Regions from separate parts of the Mesorhizobium sp. NBSH29 genome, predicted to be linked through region 2. Evidence: riboswitches for the same ligand, from Rfam matches in the RefSeq annotation. Region 2 holds a riboswitch; the other holds the start of a gene.
What was found. A riboswitch is a leader RNA that binds a small molecule or an ion and turns the genes downstream of it on or off. The one in region 2 is predicted to bind S-adenosylmethionine.
Positions count from the first base shown of each region.

Region 1: linked by a shared signal. The riboswitch ahead of GA830_RS08300 (O-succinylhomoserine sulfhydrylase) and the one ahead of metX (homoserine O-acetyltransferase MetX) in region 2 are both predicted to bind S-adenosylmethionine.

Region 1 covers NZ_CP045492.1:1,673,697-1,677,708, forward strand. The annotation lists gene GA830_RS08285 (Hsp33 family molecular chaperone) at 1-195, shown strand, start outside; gene apaG (Co2+/Mg2+ efflux protein ApaG) at 205-597, opposite strand; gene GA830_RS08295 (CDP-alcohol phosphatidyltransferase family protein) at 732-1,337, shown strand; gene GA830_RS08300 (O-succinylhomoserine sulfhydrylase) at 1,330-2,520, opposite strand; SAM riboswitch at 2,578-2,655, opposite strand; gene GA830_RS08305 (2'-deoxycytidine 5'-triphosphate deaminase) at 2,730-3,821, shown strand; gene GA830_RS08310 (ABC transporter substrate-binding protein) at 3,896-4,012, shown strand, end outside.
Region 2 covers NZ_CP045492.1:458,716-462,727, forward strand. The annotation lists gene GA830_RS02190 (gamma-glutamylcyclotransferase) at 1-117, opposite strand, end outside; gene GA830_RS02195 (DUF2125 domain-containing protein) at 228-1,232, shown strand; gene GA830_RS02200 (prephenate/arogenate dehydrogenase family protein) at 1,227-2,168, opposite strand; SAM riboswitch at 2,271-2,348, shown strand; gene metX (homoserine O-acetyltransferase MetX) at 2,416-3,597, shown strand; gene metW (methionine biosynthesis protein MetW) at 3,594-4,012, shown strand, end outside.

The DNA of each region.
Region 1 (4,012 bases), 1.2 Mb from region 2:
GGCGTGCGCGTGCATGAAGGCGTTCGCGTGCTCGATGAATGTTCGTGCTCGCGCGACAAGATCAAGGGCATTCTGGAAGGCTTCTCGGCGGAAGAAATTGTCGCAAGCACCGAGGATGGAGACATTAAGGTAGAATGCGAATTCTGCTCCCAGGCGTATGTGTTTGCGCCATCAGAGTTCGAGGCGGTCAAGTAGCAGCCTGCTTCAGTTTACGGTTCTCAGCCGGTTCGGAATATCGAGCGAAAAAGTGGGTATGGTGATGTCGAACGTCTCGCCATGTTCGTTGCGCATCGTATAGGTCCCGCCCATGATGCCTGAAGGCGTCGAGAGCGGGCAGCCGGAAGTGTATTGAAAACAGTCGCCCGGATCGAGCGCGGGCTGCTCGCCGACAACGCCTGGCCCCCGCACTTCCTCGATATGACCGGCAGCGTCGGTGATCTGCCAATAGCGCGACAAAAGCTGCACCGTATCGTTTGACTGGTTGTCGATGGTGACCCGGTACGCCCAGACGTAGCGGTTTTCATCCGGCTCCGACTGGTCGTCCAGATAGAACGGTTCTACGCGGACGACGATCTGGTGTGTGGTGGTGCGATACATGGCGACTCACTGCAACCTGTGTTGATGTTCCGCCTCAAGACGCGCAATCGTCAACTGTCTTGCATAGTTCACGCGCGATTGTGACTTCCGCGTGACACGGCAGGCAGTTATGAGCGGCAGCGAAGAGGTACTTCATGCTGGATGGCTGGGCGCGGAAGCGCATCGAACCTTCGTTGAACCGCATCGGCCGCGCGTTGGCCGACGCCGGCGTTTCGGCCAATACGGTGACCTTGTTCGCCTTCGCTCTCGGCATGGCGGCGGCGCTGGCTATTGCTCTTGGCCATTTCTGGCTCGGACTGGCACTTCTCCTTATCAGCCGCCTTGGCGATGGTCTCGACGGTGCGGTGGCCAAGGCGACGCAGCGCACCGATCTCGGCGGCTATTTGGATATCGTTCTCGACTTCGCCTTCTACGGCGCCATCCCATTAGGCTTCGTGATAGCTAACCCGGCGGCCAATGCCGTTGCGGGTGCAGTCCTTGTCCTGTCGTTCTACGTGAACGGTGCGAGCTTCCTCGCCTATGCCATCATGGCCGAGAAGCGGAACCTGACAACACAGGCGCGGGGCGAAAAATCACTCTTCTTCACCACCGGGCTTGCCGAAGCGTCCGAAACGATCGCAACCTTCGTTCTTTTCTGTCTGTTTCCAGCCTATTTCGGCCCAATCGCATATATTTTTGCGGGGATCTGCTTCTACACAGCCCTTTCCCGCGTTGTTCTGGCGGCGCGTACCCTTAGCTGACCGTCGCCAGTGCAGCGTCGATATCGGCAAGCAGATCGTCGATATCCTCAAGTCCCACCGACAGTCGCAACGTACCGGGATCAATCCCCAGTTCATCGCGCGCTTCATCAGTCAGGTTCTTGTGGGTGGTCGTCGCTGGATGGGTGATGAGGGTTTTTGAGTCACCCAGATTGTTCGAAATCAGGACGATATCCAGCGCGTTTTCAAATGCGAACGCGGCATTCTTTCCTGCTTTGAGATCAAAACAGATCAAGGTCGAGCCACCGCTCATCTGCCGTTTGATGATGTCGGCCTGGGGGTGGTCGGCCCGTCCGGGATAGATGACGCGTCCGATCTTTGGATGATCGGCAAGGTAATCCGCAATGCGCGCTGCACTCTCGGTCTGCTGGCGCACCCGCACCGGCAGCGTCTCCAGCCCTTTCAGCAACGTCCAGGCATTGAACGGCGACAGGCTCGGTCCGGTATGACGAAAATAGTCGTGCAAATGTTCGTCGATCCATTCCTTGTCGGATAGGATAACACCACCAAGACAGCGGCCCTGTCCATCAATGTGCTTGGTCGCCGAATACACAACGATATCGGCGCCAAGCTCCATCGGCTTTTGCTGCAGTGGCGTGGCAAACACGTTGTCGACGATAAGCCGCGCACCTGCCGCATGGGCGATCTTGGCCACCGCAGCGATGTCGATCACTTCAAGCGTCGGGTTAGTCGGGCTTTCGAGGAAAAAAATCTTGGTGTTGGGGCGAACGGCCTGTTCCCAGTTTGCAAGTTCGGTGCCATCGACAAGCGTCGTCTCGATGCCGTAGCGCGGGGCCAGCGTCTCCACCACCCAACGGCAAGAGCCAAACAGCGCGCGCGCCGCGACGATATGGTCGCCGGCATTCAGGCTGCACAGAATAGCAGCCGTCACCGCCGCCATGCCCGACGCGGTGGCCCGCGCATCTTCAGCGCCCTCCAGCGCACACATGCGCTTTTCAAACATGTCGACTGTCGGGTTGGCGTAGCGTGAATAGATGAAACCCGGTTCCTCGCCCTTGAAGCGCGCCTCGGCGGCCTCGGCTGAGGCGTAGACATACCCTTGCGTCAAAAACATCGCCTCGGATGTTTCGCCAAAGCCGGATCGCAGGGTGCCGGCATGGACCAGCTGGGTTTGAGGCTTCAAAGGGCGCTTTGTCGAAGTCATCACAATCATCCAGACACAAAAAAACCGGCCGCGAAAGTCGCAAACCGGTCCATATGGCCTAGCGGCCCAACGGTCCTTTAGCGACTTGTTTAACGTGGCTGCAAGCCGACCGGCCAAATCACCACGGGATAAATGCTCCTTTAGACCCGTCCCCCGCTTGCGTCAATGTTGTGTCGCGTTAAACCTCGACCACCAATTTGGAGTAAAGTGTGGGCCAGACCGGTATTCTTCCCGACCACGAGATCGCAGCGTTGTTCAGCGCCGGTGCCATGAAGGCCGAGCGCGCGCTTGATCCCGATCAGATACAGCCAGCCAGCCTCGACTTGCGTCTCGGCCACAAGGCATGGCGCGTGCGGGCAAGTTTTTTGCCCGGCCCCGAGAAGAAAGTGACCGACAAGCTCGACCGCCTAAAACTGCACGAATTCGACCTGACAGATGGGGCGGTACTGGAAACGGGCTGCGTCTACATTGTTCCGCTGCTCGAAGCGCTCAATCTGCCAGCCGGCATTTCAGCCTCCGCCAATCCCAAAAGCTCGACCGGTCGTCTCGACATCTTCACCCGCGTCATGACCGACCGCGGCCATGAGTTCGACAAGGTGCCGGCCGGCTATAAAGGTCCACTCTATCTTGAAATATCGCCACGCACCTTTCCCATCGTTGTGCGTACCGGCTCGCGCCTGTCGCAAATCCGGTTCCGCAAAGGCAATGCGGTTCTGACAGAAGCCGAACTGGAGCATCTGCACCAGACCGAAACGCTGGTGGCGACCGCCCCCCACAACATTTCAGGCGGCGGCATCGCGCTGTCCATCGATCTGGGCGGTGAAAAAGGCAGCCTGATTGGTTATCGTGGCAAGCACCATACCGGGCTGGTGGACGTCGACAAACGTGCCGCCCATGATGTGCTCGATTTCTGGGATCCGCTTTATAACAATGGCGTCGGGGATTTAGTGCTGGACCCGGATGAATTCTATATTCTGGTGTCGCGCGAGGCTGTGCATGTGCCCCCGCTCCACGCGGCAGAGATGACCCCGTTTGATCCGCTGGTCGGAGAATTCCGCGTTCACTATGCTGGTTTCTTCGACCCAGGCTTCGGCCACTCGGCAGCCGGCGGCACCGGCAGCCGCGCGGTTCTGGAGGTGCGCAGCCATGAGGTTCCATTTATTCTGGAGCATGGCCAGATTGTCGGACGATTGGTCTACGAGCACATGCTCGCCCGGCCAACTGCACTCTACGGTTCGGATCTCAAATCGAACTATCAGGCACAGGGGCTGAAACTCTCCAAGCATTTCCGGCCAGCCTGAGCCAACTCTCGGTCCCTTGCGCGCGACAGCACGCCATGCTTGGCTTGTCATTCCATTTTTTGAAGAGGTATCCCATGCGTATTTCCACCGGTCTGCTCACTGCCGCCGCTCTTTTCCTGTCTGTCGCGTCAGGCTCCGCCGAAGACACGATGAAGCTGAAGATCGGTACTGAGGGTGCCTATCCGCCCTTC
Region 2 (4,012 bases):
CGAGATCACGCACAGCGCGCGCCGATAGCCGCGCAAATGCGCCCGCTTGGTCTCGACGTGGGCAAAACCCGGTCGCCAAATCAGCGAACCATAGCCAAACACCCAAAAATCGCCCATATCGCCAAGCCTGATCGCATGAGTGGAACTGCAACCGCGAATCCCTCGCGCCCCAAAACGGCAAGGTTTCGGAAATTCTTTTTCGAAGCAAGCCGAAACGAAAGCTAAGCATGACGCCCGCTGACACGAAAGCCGCCCCCTCCACCAGCCGCCGCTTCATGTACCTTGCGGCGTTCATCCTGCTGTTGATCGCAGGCTATAGCGCCGGATGGTACTACCTTGCCGGCAAGCTGACCGAACGCACCAAGGCCGTGGTGGCGGCGCTGAACCATGACGGCGTGACCGCAGAATGCGGAAACATGACTGTGCGCGGTTACCCCTTTCGGCTTGGCGTCTATTGCGACACGATCGCCTATCACGGCGCCGGCGAGAATGATCTGTTCGCCACACTGGGCGGCCTGCGCACCGCAGCCCAGGTCTACGACCCGCTGAAAATCGTCGCCGAGGTGAACGGCCCGCTACGCACCCGTATTCCCGGCAAAACCCAGATCTGGCTCGACTGGGACAATCTGCGCGGCAGTGCGCGCATTGCAAGGCCGCTGCCGCAACGCATCTCGCTCGAGGCCAGCGGCCTGTCGGCGCAGACAGACCCTGATGATGGCGACCCCGTGATGCTGTTCAGTGCAGGCAAGGCTGAGGCTCATCTGCGGCCGAGCGGCGCCGATGTCGATGTCGCCGGCAGCTTTTCGGAGTTGCAGATCGATGCCGACACCGTAGGCGGCCGCACGCTGCCTGTGCTTGCCGGCACGTTTGACGGCACACTCGCCAATGGCGTTGCGCTTGTTCAGGCCCGTCAAAAAAGCCTGCGCGGCCAGTCAGGCACTGTGCGCGACCTTGGCATCTCGCTTGACGCTGATACGGGGATTAGCGTCTCAGGAACATTTACAGTGGCCGAAGATGGCCTGCTCGACGCAGACCTGAAGATTGCCATGCGCAACCCTAAGGGCTTTGCCAATGCGTTGGCTGTTGCGGCCCCCGAATTTGCAAGCCAAATCAATTCGGGCATCGCTGGGCTGGCTTTTCTGGGTGGCGCGCCGGAACTGCCGCTCAAGATCGTCAAGGGTCGCGCCGTACTGGGCTTTATCCCGCTTGGCGCAATCCCGCCGCTCCTATGACTTGCCGCCGGCCGGGTGTTCCACCACCTGGCGGCCAAAATCGGGAACATCGATTTCCTGACCGGCCTCGATGATCGAGCGCCGCACGGCCCGCGTGCGGCTGAACATCTCGAACAGCTTGTCACCATCCTCCCAGCGGATCGCGCGCTGCAACGAAGCGAGATCCTCGGAAAACCGCGCCAGCATTTCGAGGATCGCATCCTTGTTGTGCAGGCACACGTCGCGCCACATGGTGGGATCGGAGGCCGCCAGGCGCGTGAAGTCGCGAAAGCCCGACGCGGAATACTTGATCACTTCGGATTTTGTCACAGCCTCGAGATCATCGGCTGTGCCGACAATATTGTAGGCGATAATGTGCGGCAGATGCGAGACGATGGCCAGCACCATGTCGTGGTGGTCGGCGTCCATTATCTCGATATTGGAGCCGCAACGCCGCCAGAACTCGGAGAGCTTTTCCAGCGCGCCAGCATCGGTGCCTGGCAGCGGCGTGAAGATGCACCAGCGGTTTTCAAACAGCTCCGCGAACCCGGCATCTGGTCCAGACCGCTCGGTGCCTGCGAGCGGATGGCCAGGGATAAAATGGACATGATCGGGCAGCGCCGGCTGCATCTGTGCGATGACCGAACGCTTGGTGGAGCCGACATCGGTGACGATGCAACCTTTTTTCAGGGCCGGTGCAATTTCTTGCGCCACGGACCCCGATGAGCCGACGGGAACCGAAACAATCACCAGATCAGCGTCGCGCACAGCCTCATCAGCACGCGAAAAATAACGGTCGCCAAGTCCCAGCTCCTCGGCCCGCGCAAGCGTCTCGGCGCTACGGGTCGAAACGATGATCTCACCGGCAAGTCCCTCGCGCCTGATGACACGGGCGAGCGACGAGCCTATGAGGCCTATGCCGATCAGCGCGATTTTGTGAAACAGGGGATCAGGCATAGCTCAGCTTTTCATCAAGTGCGGGCATTCGACCCCGTAAGGGCCGCCTGCTCTAGCAAAGCTTTGAGATTGACGCAAAGGTCTGCGCCGCCTAAACATCATGCTGACTCCCGTGGTGATTTGGCCGGTCGGCTTGCAGCCACGTTAAACAACTCGCTAAAGGGCCGTTGCAATGGTGTAACCGGCTTGTGAGATGCAACGCCGGTTTTTTGTTGCCCTGATAGCAGCCCCGCAAGGACAAACGCCCATGGCCGCAGCGCGCGCCACGAAGAAAGCCAGAAAAGACGAGGCCAACGATCCGTCGAGCGAGATCGTGCGCTTTGGCGCAGAGCAGCCACTGCAGCTTGACGCCGGCGCCCTGCTCTCGCCCTTCCAGATCGCCTATAAGACTTATGGAACGCTGAACGCTGAACGGTCCAACGCCATTCTGGTCTGCCATGCTCTAACCGGCGACCAGCATGTAGCAAGCCCGAACCCGGTGACTGGAAAGCCAGGCTGGTGGGACGTGCTGATTGGCCCCGGATTGATCATCGATACGGATCGTTATTTCATCATCTGCTCAAATGTGATCGGCGGTTGTCTCGGCTCCACTGGCCCAGCCTCGATCAATCCCGAAACGAACAAGCCCTATGGGCTGGACCTGCCGATTATTACCATCAGAGACATGGTTCGGGCTCAGGCCATGCTGGTCGACCATTTTGGCATCGATCGCCTGTTTGCTGTGGTCGGTGGCTCGATGGGCGGCATGCAGGTTCTGGAATGGGCGGCAAGTTTCCCCGAGCGTGTATTCTGCGCGCTGCCGATCGCTACCGGCGCGCGCCATTCCTCGCAAAACATTGCCTTTCACGAAGTTGGCAGGCAGGCGGTGATGGCCGACCCGGAATGGTGCGGCGGCAAATATATTGAGGCCGGCAAGCGCCCGGAAAAGGGCCTCGCCGTCGCCCGCATGGCGGCCCACATCACCTATCTGTCCGAAAGCGCGCTGCACCGTAAATTCGGTCGAAACCTGCAGGACCGCGAGGTGCTGACCTTCGGCTTCGACGCCGATTTCCAGATCGAGAGCTATCTGCGCCACCAAGGCATGACGTTTGTCGACCGCTTCGACGCGAATTCCTACCTCTACATGACCCGGGCGATGGACTATTTCGACCTTGCCGCCGACCATGGCGGACGTCTGGCTGATGCGTTTGCGGGCACCTCCACCCGCTTCTGCGTGGTCTCCTTCACCAGCGACTGGCTGTTTCCGACATCCGAAAGCCGCCAGATCGTCCATGCGCTCAACGCTGCTGGCGCTTCGGTCTCCTTTGTCGAAATCGACACCGACCGCGGCCATGATGCCTTTCTGCTGGACGAACCCGAATTGTTTTCCGCCATTCGCGGTTTCATCCACTCGGCGGCCAGGGCCCGCGGGCTGGAGGAAACGCCATGAGCACCAATGCAGCCCAGCGCGTCGACCTTGCTGTCATCGCCGACTTGATTACCCCGCGCGCCCGGGTGCTTGATGTTGGTTGTGGCGATGGCGAGCTTTTGCAACTGCTGGAACGCGACAAGCAGGTCGATGGGCGCGGCGTGGAAATCTCCCAGCGCGGCGTCAATGAATGCGTCGGGCGTGGGCTCTCCGTCATCCAGGGCGATGCCGATGCCGACCTTGGCTTCTACCCCGACAAGGGGTTTGATTTTGTCGTCCTGTCACAGACCCTGCAAGCCACCCGCAATCCGAAGGCGGTTCTCGACGACCTGCTGCGCATCGGCAACCATGCCATCGTATCCTTCCCCAATTTCGGTCACTGGCAGGTGCGCCTGTCGCTGCTGCTGCGCGGCCGTATGCCGGTGACCAAGGATTT